DNA from 4 places in the Streptomyces sp. NPDC057486 genome. Region 1 is predicted to be linked to each of the others. Evidence: riboswitches for the same ligand, from Rfam matches in the RefSeq annotation. Region 1 holds a riboswitch; each other region holds the start of a gene.

The links. Region 1 has a riboswitch for cobalamin ahead of ACFU6I_RS35860 (ribonucleoside-diphosphate reductase subunit alpha). Riboswitches for the same ligand answer to the same signal wherever they lie in the genome.
Region 2: another riboswitch for cobalamin. It lies ahead of ACFU6I_RS28460 (cobalamin biosynthesis protein); the one in region 1 lies ahead of ACFU6I_RS35860 (ribonucleoside-diphosphate reductase subunit alpha).
Region 3: another riboswitch for cobalamin. It lies ahead of ACFU6I_RS02115 (prenyltransferase/squalene oxidase repeat-containing protein); the one in region 1 lies ahead of ACFU6I_RS35860 (ribonucleoside-diphosphate reductase subunit alpha).
Region 4: another riboswitch for cobalamin. It lies ahead of ACFU6I_RS48065 (CbtB-domain containing protein); the one in region 1 lies ahead of ACFU6I_RS35860 (ribonucleoside-diphosphate reductase subunit alpha).

What each region holds. Positions count from the first base shown of each region.
Region 1 is NZ_JBHVEE010000111.1:19,946-23,346, forward strand. Features, by position in the region: gene ACFU6I_RS35860 (ribonucleoside-diphosphate reductase subunit alpha) at 1-1,403, opposite strand, end outside; cobalamin riboswitch at 1,547-1,685, opposite strand; gene ACFU6I_RS35865 (GNAT family N-acetyltransferase) at 1,725-2,225, opposite strand; gene mctP (monocarboxylate uptake permease MctP) at 2,366-3,401, opposite strand, start outside.
Region 2 is NZ_JBHVEE010000070.1:32,929-36,329, reverse strand. Features, by position in the region: partial or broken gene ACFU6I_RS28465 (cobyric acid synthase) at 1-1,093, opposite strand, end outside; gene ACFU6I_RS28460 (cobalamin biosynthesis protein) at 1,090-2,070, opposite strand; cobalamin riboswitch at 2,218-2,349, opposite strand; gene ACFU6I_RS28455 (hypothetical protein) at 2,502-2,735, opposite strand; gene ACFU6I_RS28450 (anion permease) at 2,748-3,401, opposite strand, start outside.
Region 3 is NZ_JBHVEE010000002.1:114,945-118,345, forward strand. Features, by position in the region: gene ACFU6I_RS02110 (SCO2322 family protein) at 1-218, opposite strand, end outside; gene ACFU6I_RS02115 (prenyltransferase/squalene oxidase repeat-containing protein) at 260-1,528, opposite strand; cobalamin riboswitch at 1,635-1,769, opposite strand; gene ACFU6I_RS02120 (MBL fold metallo-hydrolase) at 1,801-2,838, opposite strand; gene ACFU6I_RS02125 (aldehyde dehydrogenase) at 3,065-3,401, shown strand, end outside.
Region 4 is NZ_JBHVEE010000277.1:452-3,852, forward strand. Features, by position in the region: gene ACFU6I_RS48055 (GNAT family N-acetyltransferase) at 1-394, shown strand, start outside; gene ACFU6I_RS48060 (CbtA family protein) at 462-1,235, opposite strand; gene ACFU6I_RS48065 (CbtB-domain containing protein) at 1,263-1,481, opposite strand; adenosylcobalamin (AdoCbl) riboswitch at 1,485-1,633, opposite strand; gene ACFU6I_RS48070 (histidine phosphatase family protein) at 1,760-2,338, shown strand; gene ACFU6I_RS48075 (Asp23/Gls24 family envelope stress response protein) at 2,525-3,016, shown strand; gene ACFU6I_RS48080 (DUF6131 family protein) at 3,226-3,381, shown strand.

The DNA of each region.
Region 1 (3,401 bases):
GCCACGAACGAACCGAGGTTGACCGAACCGAGGTTGCAGACGGCGGTCTCGCCGTCGTCGGTGACTTCGAGGATCTCGGTGCACAGGTTCGACGAGTGGACGACGCGACCCGGCTCCGCCGTCTGATTGGCCGTCCGGTTGGAGGCGTCCTTGAACGTCATCCAGCCCTGACCTGTCTGCGCGAGCGTCCGCATCATCCGGCCGTACAGCTCACGCGCGGGCATCGACTTGCGGGCCAGGCCCTTGGCCTCGGCGGCCCGGTACGCGGCGTCGAACTCGTCGCCCCACAGGTCGACCAGTTCCGGCACGTCGGCGGGGGAGAACAGCGACCAGTCGCCGTCCGCGTCGACCCGGCGCATGAACTCGTCAGGGATCCAGTGCGCCAGGTTGAGGTTGTGCGTACGCCGCTGGTCCTCGCCCGTGTTGTCGCGCAGCTCCAGGAATTCCTCGATGTCCGCGTGCCACGTCTCCAGGTAGACGGCGGCGGCGCCCTTGCGGCGGCCGCCCTGGTTCACTGCGGCGACCGAGGCGTCGAGCGTCTTCAGGAACGGCACGATGCCGTTGGAGTGCCCATTGGTACCGCGGATCAGCGAGCCGCGGGCGCGGATGCGGGAGTACGACAGGCCGATGCCGCCCGCGTGCTTGGAGAGCCGTGCCACCTGGTGGTAGCGGTCGTAGATCGAGTCGAGTTCGTCCAGCGGCGAGTCCAGCAGATAGCAGGAGGACATCTGCGGGTGCCGGGTGCCGGAGTTGAAGAGCGTGGGGGAGGAGGGGAGGTAGTCGAGGCGGCTCATCAGGCCGTACAGCGAGGCGACCTCGTCCAGTGCGCGTACCGACTCGTCCTCGGCGAGACCGGCGGCGACGCGCAGCATGAAGTGCTGCGGCGTCTCGATGACCTGGCGGGTGAGCGGGTGGCGCAGGAGATAACGGCTGTGCAGCGTCCGCAGCCCGAAGTAGCCGAACCGGTCGTCGGCGCCGTCGGCGAGGGACTGCTCGACCAGCGCGTCGAGCCGCGCCGCGTGGAGTGCCACGAAAGCGGCCGTGCGGTCCGCGATCAGACCCTCGCGGTGGCCGACGGCGACCGAGGCGGAGAACGACAGCGCGCCCTGACCGGCCGCCTCGTCCGCGATGGTGCGGGTCAGGAGGCGGGCGGCGAGCCGGGAGTACGCGGGGTCCTCGGCGATCAGACCCGCGGCGGCCTCGGTGGCCAGCGCGCGCAACTCCGCCTCGTCCGACGCGGCGTTGCGGCCGCGCAGCGCGGCGGCGGCGACGCGGCCGGGGTCGGTGTCGGGCAGATCGGCAGTGAGGTCGGTCAGGGTCCGCAGCAGTGCGGTCCCGGGTCCGTCGTTCGTGGTTCCCGCGGACTCGGCGACTGAAGCCGGATCGGCTGGCGCGATGGTCACGTGGTGCTCTCCCTCGCTCGGCTCTGGGCCGGCGGGGGAGCGGGGCAGCCGCGCGGAGGCATGCCCGAAGAAGGAGGGCAGCCCTGCGTGCGGCGTCCACCGGCCCATCCGCGAGGCCCGGACGTCTGGGCGTCCGGATCGGTCGAGCCGGACGCGCTGTCGGCAGGTCCTCGGACTTTCAGGGTGCGCAAAAGGGCACCGAATACACCGTTGCGGGACAGTTCCGGATTCACACCGGATTTCCCTGCGGCGACAGCGAGCACGAGCATACATGTGGGGGCCGCCCGATGAGGCGGCCCCCACATGTTGTGTCGCATCGGTTCAGAGGCTCAGGCTGTAGGTGAGGAGCGAGAGGCCTTCGACGGGATCCCAGTCCCGTTCCGGCGTGCGTACGAAGCCGAGTCGATGGTAGATCCGGTGGGCGCCGAGCATGGTCGGCTGGGTGGACAGGACGAGCCGCGCGACGCCCTCCGTGGCCCGTGCCCGGTCGATACAGGCCCGCACGAGCGCCTCGCCCGCCCCGTGGCCGCGTGCCTTCCGTGCGACCGCGAGCATCCGGAACTCGGCCTCGTCGGGGCGGGCGATGTCGGCCCACGGATTGCCGGGCGGCGCGTAGGTGACTCCGCCGAGGAGCGTGCCGTCGGCACCGACGGCGACGAGCACGTCGGCCTCGGCGACGCGACGGGGGACGTCCCGGAGCGTTTCGAGATACGGGTCGTCGGCGCCGAGGTCGAGCAGGCCGTCGTCGAGGTAGGCGTGGGCGGTGATCTCCCCGAGGGCGGTGTGTTCCGTCGGGGAGATCGGGCGGATCGAAAGGTCCATGCCGGGAGTGTGCCGTACGGGTGGGACGGCACCGGACGGGCTGGGGTGCAGCCCGTCCGGCGCCCTGCGATCGCACGCACCGGACGACGCTCCTCATGGGGCGGACGCCGCCGGTCGCGGCACCAGTGCTGAGACCGGAACTAGCCGGCGGACGGGCTCGCGTCGGGTGACGGGCTCGACTCGGGCCGGGCCGACGGGAGTTCCACCCGGACGCCCGGGTCGCCCGCGTCCGCCGTGTAGTCCGCGGGGGAGGTCTCGTCGACCCCCGCCGGGGCCTTCACCGCGTTCAGGACGATCGTCAGCACCACGGTCACCACGGCGTTCAGCACGAACGCCGTCAGACCGATGTAGCCGATCTCGCCGATCCCCGGGATCTCCTTCGAGGATCCGCCGAAGTGCGCCTGGGTCGGGCTCGCCACTCCGTACGCGGCGAGCGTGCCGTACACCATGCCGACCGCCCAGCCCGCGAGCAGCGCCCAGCGGTGGAACCACCGGGTGAACAGGCCGCCGACCAGCGCCGGGAACGTCTGCAGGATCCAGATCCCGCCGAGCAGCTGGAAGTTGATCGCGACCGTCTTGTCCATGGTGAGGACGAAGGCGAGCGCGCCGACCTTCACCAGCAGCGACACCAGCTTGGAGACCTTGGTCTCCTGGGCCGCGGTCGCGTCGGGCTTCAGGAAGTCCTTGTAGATGTTCCGGGTGAAGAGGTTCGCCGCGGCGATCGACATGATCGCGGCGGGCACCAGCGCGCCGATGCCGATCGCGGCGAACGCCACACCGGCGAACCAGTCGGGGAACATGTTCTCGAACAGCTGCGGGATCGCCAACTGTCCGTTCTCCACCTTGACTCCGGCGGCGATCGCCATGAAGCCGAGCAACGCCAGCAGGCCCAGCATCAGCGAGTACAGCGGCAGGATCGTGGTGTTCCGCCGGATCACCTCACGGCTGCGGCTGGAGAGCGTCGCCGTGATCGAGTGCGGGTACATGAAGAGGGCGAGCGCCGACCCCAGTGCCAGGGTCGCGTAGCCCCATTGGCCGGGTTCGGCCGGTGCCAGGGCGCCGCGCGGTTTGCCGGTTGCGGGGTTGGTCTGCGAGAACGCGTCGCCCGCCTTGGCGAAGATGTCGTCGAAGCCGCCCAGCTTGATCGGGATGTAGATGATCGCCACCGCGATGACC
Region 2 (3,401 bases), on a different contig from region 1:
GCCCGTCGACCCGCCCCGCCCGCGACTCCACCTCGTCCTCGATCCGCTCCGCGAGCACCTGGAACCCGCCACAGATGCCGAGCACCGGACGCCCCTCCGCCGCCCGCCGCAGCAGCGCGTCGGCCAGCCCCCGTTCCCGCAGCCAGGCCAGCGCCTTCACCGTCCCGCGCGTGCCGGGCACGATCACCAGATCCGCGTCGGTCAGCTCCTCCGCCCGGTCCACGAACCGGACCACGACACCCGGTTCGGCGGCCAGTGCGTCCACATCGGTGAAGTTCGACATCAGCGGTACGGCACACACCGCGACCCGCAGCACGTCCTCGCCGTGCGGCGGCGCGACGACCGACTCGCGTACGGCCCCGCGCAGCGAGACCCGCAGTCCGTCCTCCTCGTCGATGCCCAGACCGTGGGCGAACGGCAGCACTCCGTACGTCCGTCGCCCGGTCAGCCCGTGCAGCATGTCGAGACCCGGTTCCAGGAGCGACACGTCGCCGCGGAACTTGTTGACCAGATAGCCGGCGATCAGCGCCTGGTCCTCGGCGCCGAGCAGTGCCGTCGTGCCGAAGAACGAGGCGAAGACGCCACCGCGGTCGATGTCGCCGACGACGACGACGGGGAACCCCGCGGCCCGCGCGATCCCCATGTTCACGATGTCGGTGCGCCGCAGATTGATCTCGGCCGGGCTGCCCGCCCCCTCGCAGATCACGGCGTCATAGGTGCCCCGAAGCTGTTCCAGGCAGCCCACGACCGTACCGAACAGGGATTCCTGTCGCCCCCCGTGGTAACCGCGCGCGCTCATCTCGCCCACCGGCCTGCCCATCAGGACGACCTGACTGGACCGGTCGCTGCCGGGCTTGAGCAGCACCGGGTTCATCAGCGCGGTCGGTTCCACCCGGGCGGCCTGCGCCTGCATCGCCTGTGCTCGTCCGATCTCCGCGCCCTCGCGGGTCACGAACGAGTTCAGCGACATGTTCTGCGCCTTGAACGGCGCGACCTTGACGCCCTGGCGCACCAGCCACCGGCAGATGCCTGCGGTGACGACGCTCTTGCCCGCGTCCGACGTGGTTCCGGCGACCAGCAGTCCGCCGCTCATTTCCCGCTCCGTCCCGCGGCCGGACGCCGCCCCGGGGGCGACCACCGTCCCGCGATCAGCCGGCCCGCCGCGCACACGCCGAGGGCCAGCACCCCCACCCGGCGCGACAGCCGCACCGCGCGCTCGATGTCCCCGGTCTCCACCGCACGGCCGGTCGCGCCGTTCAGTACCGGCCGGTGCTCGACACGTCCGCCGTACGCGAGGGTCCCGCCGAGCCGTACGCCGAGCGCCCCCGCGAACGAGGCCTCCACCGGACCCGCGTTGGGGCTCGGATGCCTGCCCGCGTCCGCCCGCCAGGCCCGCAACGCTCGCCGTGGCTGCCCCCCGGCAACCACGGCGAGCACGGCGGTGAGCCGGGCGCCGGGCCAGCCCGCGACGTCGTCCAGGCGGGCCGAGGCCCAGCCGTAGCGCAGATGGCGGGGCGACTTGTGCCCGACCATCGCGTCGAGGGTGTTGACGGCGCGGAAGGCGACGAGTCCGGGTACGCCACCCAGCGCGCCCCACACCAGCGCGCCGACCACCGCGTCCGAGGTGTTCTCGGCCACGGACTCCACCACGGCGCGTGCGATCTGCGGCCCGTCGAGGGAGTGCGGGTCGCGCCCGCACAGATGGGGGAGCCGCTCCCGGGCCAGCTCGATGTCACCGGCGGCGAGCGCGCCGCCGACGGCGCGCGCCTCGCGACCCAGCGAGGTGCCGCCGACGACGGACCAGGTGGCGGCCGCGGTCAGGGCGACGGAGGCGGCGGGATGACGGCGTACGGCACGGGCGGCCAGCGCGGCTCCACCCGCGGCGCCTCCGGCGCAGACCAGGGTGTGCAGGGCGCCCCACCCGCGGTGGTCGCGCCACAGGCGCCGTTCGACGCCCGCCGCGGCCCGCCCGAAGGCGGCGACCGGATGCCCCCGGCGGGGATCACCGAGCAGCAGATCGCCGATCAGACCGGCGGCGGCGCCGTACGCGAAGATGCGGTCGGCTCGCACGGCTCAACCGGCCGAACTGCCTCGAAGAACCTTCGTACAGCCGGCTCCTGGTGGGAGCGGCACAGAAACGGCGGACGCACGGCAGCCGGGCATGGCGATATGTCCTCACTCAGGGTCCGCGCCCTGGTTCGACGTGACCGGCGGCGAGAGTCTCCTGGCTCCCGGATCCGCAGTTCCCCCGGCCTTCCAGCCCGCGTGCGCGAGCCGTGACTTCCGGTGTGGGGGACTGCTCCCCGGTGACAGTGGCGGGACCGCGCCGGATTCGCACCGGCTTCCTCTGCTGTCGCCGTAAATGGCTCCGGCAGTCCACCACGCTGCGCGAACGCCCGTCAACCTGGCGTTGACCTGCGGCGGTGCAGTGTGCGCAGACGCACATCGGGCCGGACACACGCGAGGTGTGTCCGGCCCGACGGGGGAGCGCGGGAAGGGGCTCAGGCGACGATCAGATAGATCCCGTACGCGACCGCGGCCGCGCAGAGCCCGAAGCAGAGGTACGCACCCGCACGGGCGAGCACGAGGGAGCCTCCGGCGGAGCCGCCCTGTGCGGCCGGTTCGGGCTGCTTGGAGAGTCCGACGATGCCCAGGGTGAAGAGGCCCACCAGTGCGACGGTGACGACGAGCGAGACGCCGAAAACGGAGCCGAGAGCTGCCCAGTCGATGTTCATGGTGATCTGTCCTTACACCGTGGCGGGCCGCGCCGGATCGGCGGCGACGGTTCCGGGCTGGGCCGGGATGGTGGTCTTGAGGTCCGTGGTGTCCACTGCCGTGGCGATCGCGGCCGCCCCGGTGGGCGGCGGGGTGACGGCCGCGATGGCGGTGGTGATGACACCCGCCGGTTCGGCGTCCTCGCCGTCGGGCGCGACATCGTCGTGCCCGACCGGCTTGCGCCGGGACAGCAGCCAGATCGCTCCGGAGCCCGCGACGAGCAGGACGGCGACGACGGCGACACCCCAGGTGCCCTGCTTGGTGAGGAACTCCGCGCCCGCGCCGACCAGACCCGCGGCCGGCAGGGTCAGACCCCAGGCGACGAACATCCGGGTGGCGGTGGACCAGCGGACCACACCGCCCCGGCGGCCGAGCCCCGCACCCATCACGGCGCCGGAGCAGGACTGGGTGGTGGAGAGGGAGAAGCCGAGGTGCGAGGAGGCCAGGATGACTGTGGCCGCGCTGGTCTGGGCGGCGAAGCCCTGCGGCGGCGTGAGCTCGGTGAGGCCGCTGCCCATGGTGCGGATGATGCGCCAGCCACCCAGGTAGGTGCCGAGTGCGATGGCCAGACCGGCGGAGACGATGACCCAGACCGGCGGGTTCGAGCCGGGGGACAGGACTCCACC
Region 3 (3,401 bases), on a different contig from region 1:
GGCTTCGCCGAGTCCTGGGAGTCCTCGCTCACGGAGAACCGGAAGCCCTGCACTGACCCGTCGGCGGGCCGGACGAGCGAGGGGCCCTGGGTGGCATAGGCCCAGCCGGACCCCTTGCCCTCCCAGAACGACCAGTAGCGGTAGCCGGCCGCATGGGCGGTGCCCGCGCCGAGCACGGTCAGAGCGGCGCCGAGCACCAGCAGCAGCGCGACGGCCACCCGTCCGCCGAACGCATTCCCCGCACGATTTCCCGCTCGGTTCACGGCTGCTGGGGCTTCCGGCGGCTGCTGATCAGGAAGCCGATGCCCGCACCGGCGGCGAGGCCGATACCGACCAGCCACCACACCCCGAGACCGGCGTCGTCGCTGGTGCCGGCCTCGGCCGAGAAGTCGTCCGGGGTCTCACTGGGCGTGATGACGGCGGCGGGCGCGGGTCCGCTCGCGTTCAGCTCCCGGATCAGGTCGACGCCGCCGAAGTCGTGGGCGTCGGCGCCGGTCGCGTGCGCGGCCAGGACCAGCTGGGCGTAGGCGGCGGGGCCGCCCTCCTCGGCCCAGCTCCTGGAGTTCTTCTGCAGCCAGCCGACCGCGCCGGCCGCCTTGTTCTTGTGGCCGGCCGAGGCCAGGGCGACGACCGCGTCCGCGGTGTTGCCGACGTCGGGCTGCGGGGTGGTGTCGTCGGCGCCCGGCATCGGCGGCAGGTTCAGGTGGTTGCCGTTCTTCGCGAGGGCGTCCGCGAGGTAGAAGGCGCCGTTCCGGGCGGCCTGCTCCGGCTTGACGACGTCGCTCGTCCCGCAGGCCGGCGGCTTGCCCTCGACCGCGGCGTTGTCCCCGGCGGCCAGTCCCTTGCCCATCGAGCCGAGTACGGCGGCCGCGGTGGCATCCGCGTTCGCGGCGAGCTTCCCGGCCTTGTCGGGCTGGTACGCGAACGCGCCGCCGTCCTTGTCGCCGCACGGGATCGCGAGCGCGAGCAGCGCGTCGTACGGGGTTTTGCCGCCCGGATTCGTCATGTCGCCGATCCGCTGGCCCTGCCGGGCCAGCGCGCCGATCACGACGGAGGTGGAGTTGGCGTCGCTGGGGGAGCCCGGGTTGTAGCCCCAGCCGCCGTCCTCGTTCTGGATGGACTTCAGCCAGCGGACGCCGTTGTTGACGATGTCGCCGTGCCCGCCGATTTCCGCCAGCGCCTGCACCGCGGCGGCGGTCGCATTGGTGTCCAGCATGGTCTTGGCGTCGCACGGCTTGGAGACATCGGCGCGGTACGAGGCGTAGGCGCCGTTCGCGCACTGCTGGGCGATCAGCCAGTCCACCGACTTCGTCGCGGGCACGACCCCCTCGATGCGCTGGGCGAGGAACGCCAGCGACTGCCGCCAGACCCCGTCGTACGTCGGGTCCTTGGTGCCGTACAGCCCGGAGGGCAGCGCGACGGACGGGGTGGGGGAGGGAGACGGCGCCGCGACCGCGGCCGGGGCAGCGGCCGCACAGAGCACGGTGGCGGTGGCGGCGAGCGCTGCTGCGCTGCGGCGTACGGTCATGGCGGGCTGGGCCTCTCCTGTGGGGAACCGGGCACAGGCACACACAGGCACCAGGCTCCGGCCCCGTATTCCTCGACGGTGCCGGTCACCGGGGTTCCGGTGACGCGAGCCGGTCACGACCGCGGACAGGGCAGCCCGACTCACCGCTGTGTCGGCGGCTCACGGTTGCGTGGTCAGTGCCGGATTTGCACCGGCTTCCCCCTGAACGGGCATGATGACGACTCGCACATTCTACCGGGGCATAGCCCGCCCCTTCCGGGCGGAGGGCCGCCTCACACCGCGACGTACGTCACCGGCCCGCTGCCCGGCACCGCCTCCGCGCGCCCCAGCTTCACCAGCCGGCGCACATGGGCCTCCGCCTCGGAGACGGCGATGTTCCGCGAGCCGTACGGGATCTGTTCCCAGGGCCGGTTCCACTCCATCCGCTCGGCCAGTTGCCACGGCGTCAACGGGGTGGCGAGCAGAGCGAGCAGTCCGGTCAGCCGCTCCTCGTGATGGTCGAGGAGTTCCCGTACGCGCCCCGCCGCGTCCGTGAACGCGTGCTGGTGGGCGGGCAGCACCTCGGCGACCCCGAGCCGGCCGATGCGCTCCAGTGAGTCCAGGTAGTCGCCCAGGGGGTCGGTGACCGCCGCGTCGTCCGGGTCTTCGTACAGCCCGATGTGGGGGCTGATCCCGGGCAGCAGATGGTCGCCGGAGAAGAGGCGGCCGCGGCCGGGCAGATCGGCCGGATGGTCCTCCTCCAGGTGCAGGCAGACATGGCCGGGGGTGTGGCCCGGCGTCCAGATCGCCCGGAGCCGCCGGCCCGCGAGGTCGAGCAGCTCGCCGGGGACGATCTCGCGGTCCGGAAGGGCGGCGCGCAGTCCGGGGAGCGTGCGCATCCGGCCGCCCGTGCGGGCGGCGCGCAGCGGGGCGAGGTGCTCCTCGGGTGCGCCGGCCGCGGCGAGCTTCGCCGCCAGGTAGGTCAGCCAGGTGCCCGGTTCGGACTCACGGGTACGGCGCACGATCGCCGTGTCCGCGGCATGCATCGCGATCCACGCCCCCGACGCCTCGCGGACCTGTCCGGAGAGTCCGTGGTGGTCGGGATGGTGGTGGGTGATGACCACGCCGTGGATGCCGGCGATGTCCACACCCACGGCGGCGACTCCGGCGGCCAGGGTGTCCCAGGCGTCGGGGTCGTCCCAGCCGGTGTCGACGAGGACCGGCCCGCGATCGGTGTCGAGGACATGCACCAGGGTGTGGCCGAGCGGGTTGTCCGGGATCGGGACCTTGATGGACCACACGCCGCCGCCGTGCTCGGTCACCTGTGTCATGGGCTCCCCATCTCTCGCGTCGGCCCCTGGCCGCGCTGTGCCACCCCCACTGTAACGAGAACTTGTTTCATTAGTAGCCCAAGTCGACCATCCCTGCAGGGGTGTTGCAGTGGCCCTGTCCGGGGCGTGGACTCCTGGAACTGGAACTGGTATCAGTTCTGACACAGAGTCAGATATGACATCGGGTGTGGAGTCGGTACGTGCCGGGTCGCGGGAGGCAGCAGCCATGACCGAGCTTGTGGAACACGGAAAACTGTTCATCGGCGGGGAGTTGGTCGATCCGCTCGGCCAGGACGTCATCCAGGTGATATCGCCCCACACCGAGCAGGTCATCGGCCGGGTGCCGCACGCCTGTGAAGCGGATGTGGACCGGGCTGTCGCCGCCGCCCGCCGGGCCTTCGACGAAGGACCCTGGCCGCGCGCGTCCCTGAACGAGCGGATCGAGGTGATCACGCGGATCAAGGACGCGTTCGCCGTTCGCTACGAGGAGATCGCCCGCGTCATCAGCTCCGAGAACGGAACTCCGTACAGCTCCAGCGTGATGGTGCAGGCGCTCGCCGCGA
Region 4 (3,401 bases), on a different contig from region 1:
CAACCCCCAGCCGTTCGGCGCCTACGAGATCCGCCTCCGCCAGGACGGACACGCCATAGGCGGAGTGGGTTTTCACGGCGCTCCGAACGCGGAGGGGCAGGTGACGATCGGCTACGGTCTGACCCCTGCGGCGCGCGGCAAGGGGTACGCCTCCGAGGCGCTGCGGGCGCTGCTGGAGTTCGCCCGCGACGAGGGCATCGCCGCCGTGAACGGCGATGCCGACCTCGACAACATCGCGTCCCATCGCGTCATGGTGGCGGCAGGCATGCGTTTCGTCCGGGCGGACGACCGGGTGAAGTACTTCCTCATCGAATGGTCGGACACGCCGGAGGCGCCGGACACGACAGAGGTGACGTACGTGGCTGAAGCCACCGCCGCGACGGACGCCGTATAAGGGACAGAACCCGCCGGGACGCTCCGGCGGGTTCTGCCGTCATACGGCCGACGAGTCGGCCGGCGCCTCAGCCCGCAGCGGCGGCCGCATGGGACGAGGTACCGCCCCCGGACGTCACCGCACCGGTCTTCGGCACCAGCAGTCGCTCGGTCAGATAGCCGAAGACCAGACCGAAAGTGGTCCACAGCGTGGCCTGAACGGCGAGAGTGGCGAGGCGGAACTCCCACAGCAGACTCGCCGGGAAGTCCTTTCCGACCTCGTTGAACGAGGGCAGGAAGGCGTAGGCCAGCCCGATGACGAGCACATAGGCGGCGGACGCCGCGATGGACGCGTTCCAGTTGCCGAGGCGGGGAGCCAGCCGCTTGCCGAAGATGACGGCAGCGACGGCCAGCAGCACGCTGAGGGCGACCATCAGGAAGAACAGGGTGGTGCGTTGGCCGATCGTGTCGGGGTTTCCGACAGCCGGCGGATTGGCCGGGTACTTGAGGAACGGCACGACATACACGGTCAGCAGGGCGCCGAACGCGATCAATGCGGCCGTGGCCCTCGGGCCGAACCTGCCGATGCGGCCGAGGGCGTAGCAGAAGACCAGCGCGGCGATGCCGCCGACAGCCACGCCGAAGACCAGGACACCGGTGGCGAGACCCGCGGTGGACTGCATGGTGCGGCTGACGAGCTCCTCGCCGCCGCCGTGGTCGTGGCTGTGAGCCTCTTCGAGGGCGATCGCCGCGTCCACCCGGGACTCACCGAGGAAGTAGGCGACGGCAAGAGCGAGCGCGCCCGCGACAAGTCCGGCCAGCATGCCGCGGACGAGCAGGGCTCTGACGGATATGGAGTTCATGAGGGTTCCCCTGAGGTGCGCAGCGTGTCAGTGGCAGGGGAAACCGAGCAGGTGGCGACCGTCGTGAACCCACTCGTGGACACCTTCGCCGGAAATGAGGGCGGTGGCACCCTGCTCGGCGCCGACGAAGTACAGGAGGACGAGCATGAGGATGCCGAAGAAGACCGCCCACGGGGCAATGGCCTTCAGCGAGATGGGGGTGATAGCGGGTGTTGCGACGCTTGCGGGGGCAGCAGTCTGTGCCATGGCAGAACCTCCTGAGGGAACACGCGTCCCGATCGTGGTGCCTGAGACGACAGTGCCGGGTCTGACTTCCCGTACAGGTACGGGTTCACAGTGGCGCGACCGTGCCGGATTCTCACCGGACTTCCATCACACCGTCGTCATGCTCGTCGCGACCATACCGCCTGCGGGCACCCGCCGCCATGGCGCCATCCGCGGGGCCGGAAGGCCCGGAGGCCATGGTGTGCTTACCCGAGAGTCCACAGTTCAGGGAGTTGACACCGGTGTTGACGATACAGGTGATGTTGATCTCACCGGCGCTCAATGCGGCGCTGCGCGAAGCCCGTTTCGACGGTGACGCCCCGCTCGACGCGTCCGGTGTCCGGCGGGCGCGTGCGGCCGCGGACGCGGTGCCTGCCGCCGGCCGCCGGGTGCACGGCGCGGACGAACGGTGCGCCGGGACCGCCGAGGCGCTGGGGCTGCGGTCCGACCCCGAACCACCCCTCCGTGGCTGGGACTTGGGGCGCTGGACCGGGCAGCGGCTGGCCGAGGTGAGCGAGGCCGAGCCGGAGGCGGTCTCGGACTGGCTGTCCGGCCCTTCGGCGGCACCGCACGGCGGTGAGTCGCTGCTGGACCTGTGTACGCGGGTAGGCGGCTGGCTGGACTCGTTGCATCGGGACGGCACCGGTGACGGCCGCGTGATCGCCGTGGTCGAACCCGCAGTGGTGCGCGCTGCGATCGTGCATGCGCTGGGTCTTCCGCCGCAGGCGTTCTGGCGGCTGGATGTCGCCCCGTTGACGCTGACCGAGCTCACCGGCCGGTCCGGCCGCTGGAACCTGCGCTGCGGGCGGTCCCTGAGCACCGGAACCGTCGCCCCGTGACCCGGCGTCGTCCTTCGCACCGCCGGACCGTCCACCCCGTCCGTTGCGTCAGGTCACAGCACATCTCCGCGCGGGCCCGCCGGTGGGTCCGCCCACACACCCGTACCGCTCGAGCAATGTGGACAAATGGTACGTAAAATGGCCAAGGCGTTCGAACCCACCGTCTCTTCGGAAGGGCGACCGACCATGACCGATCAAACACAGGTGAAGCGGCCCGAAACCACCCGCTCGCAATCAGAGGCCACGCACGAAGCGGGACCGCACGGCGGAAACCGCCGAACGGAACCCGGGTCGCGGGGCCGAACCACGATCGCCGACGGCGTGGTGGCGAAGATCGCCGGGCTGGCGGCCCGGGATGTGCCCGGAGTCCAGGGCATGGGAGGGGGATTCGCCCGCGGCATGGGGGCCGTGCGGGAGCGGGTTCCCGGAGCGGGAGGTCAGTCCGTCACCAGCGGTGTCAAGGTCGAGGTCGGCGAGGTCCAGGCGGCGGTCGACCTGTCGATCATCGTCGAATACGGGTACTCGATCGTCGAGCTCACGGGCGACGTCCGGACCGAAGTGATCGCCGCCATCGAGCGGATGACCGGTCTGGAGGTCGTGGAGGTCAACATCCTGGTGAGCGACGTGAAGCTGCCCGACGAGGAAGAGGAACAGCAGCCGGAGAGGCGGGTCGCGTAGCGGTTCGCCGGACCGGATCGCGCGTGGTCGAGAGGGCCCGTCGGACCGCCTCGTCGGCCCCGAACCCCGGCTGTCCCGTGTGATCCGCTGCGGTCCCGGCCAGGGATTCCCGGCCTTGGACGGCACTACGGGCCAGCGCGGTCGTCCACCACGCGGGACATGCCCTCCGGCGCATACTCGAAGGTGGCCCTGAAAGATTGGGGGACGCAATGATCGTCCTCGGAGTCATTTTGCTCGTGCTCGGCATGGTGGCCGGAATTTCCTTCTTGTGGACCATCGGCGTCGCACTCGTGCTGATCGGTGCGGTCCTCTGGATTCTCGGTGCTGTCGGCCACGGGATCGGTGGACGCCGCCACTACTGGTGAGAGGCGGAAAAACGCTTCGC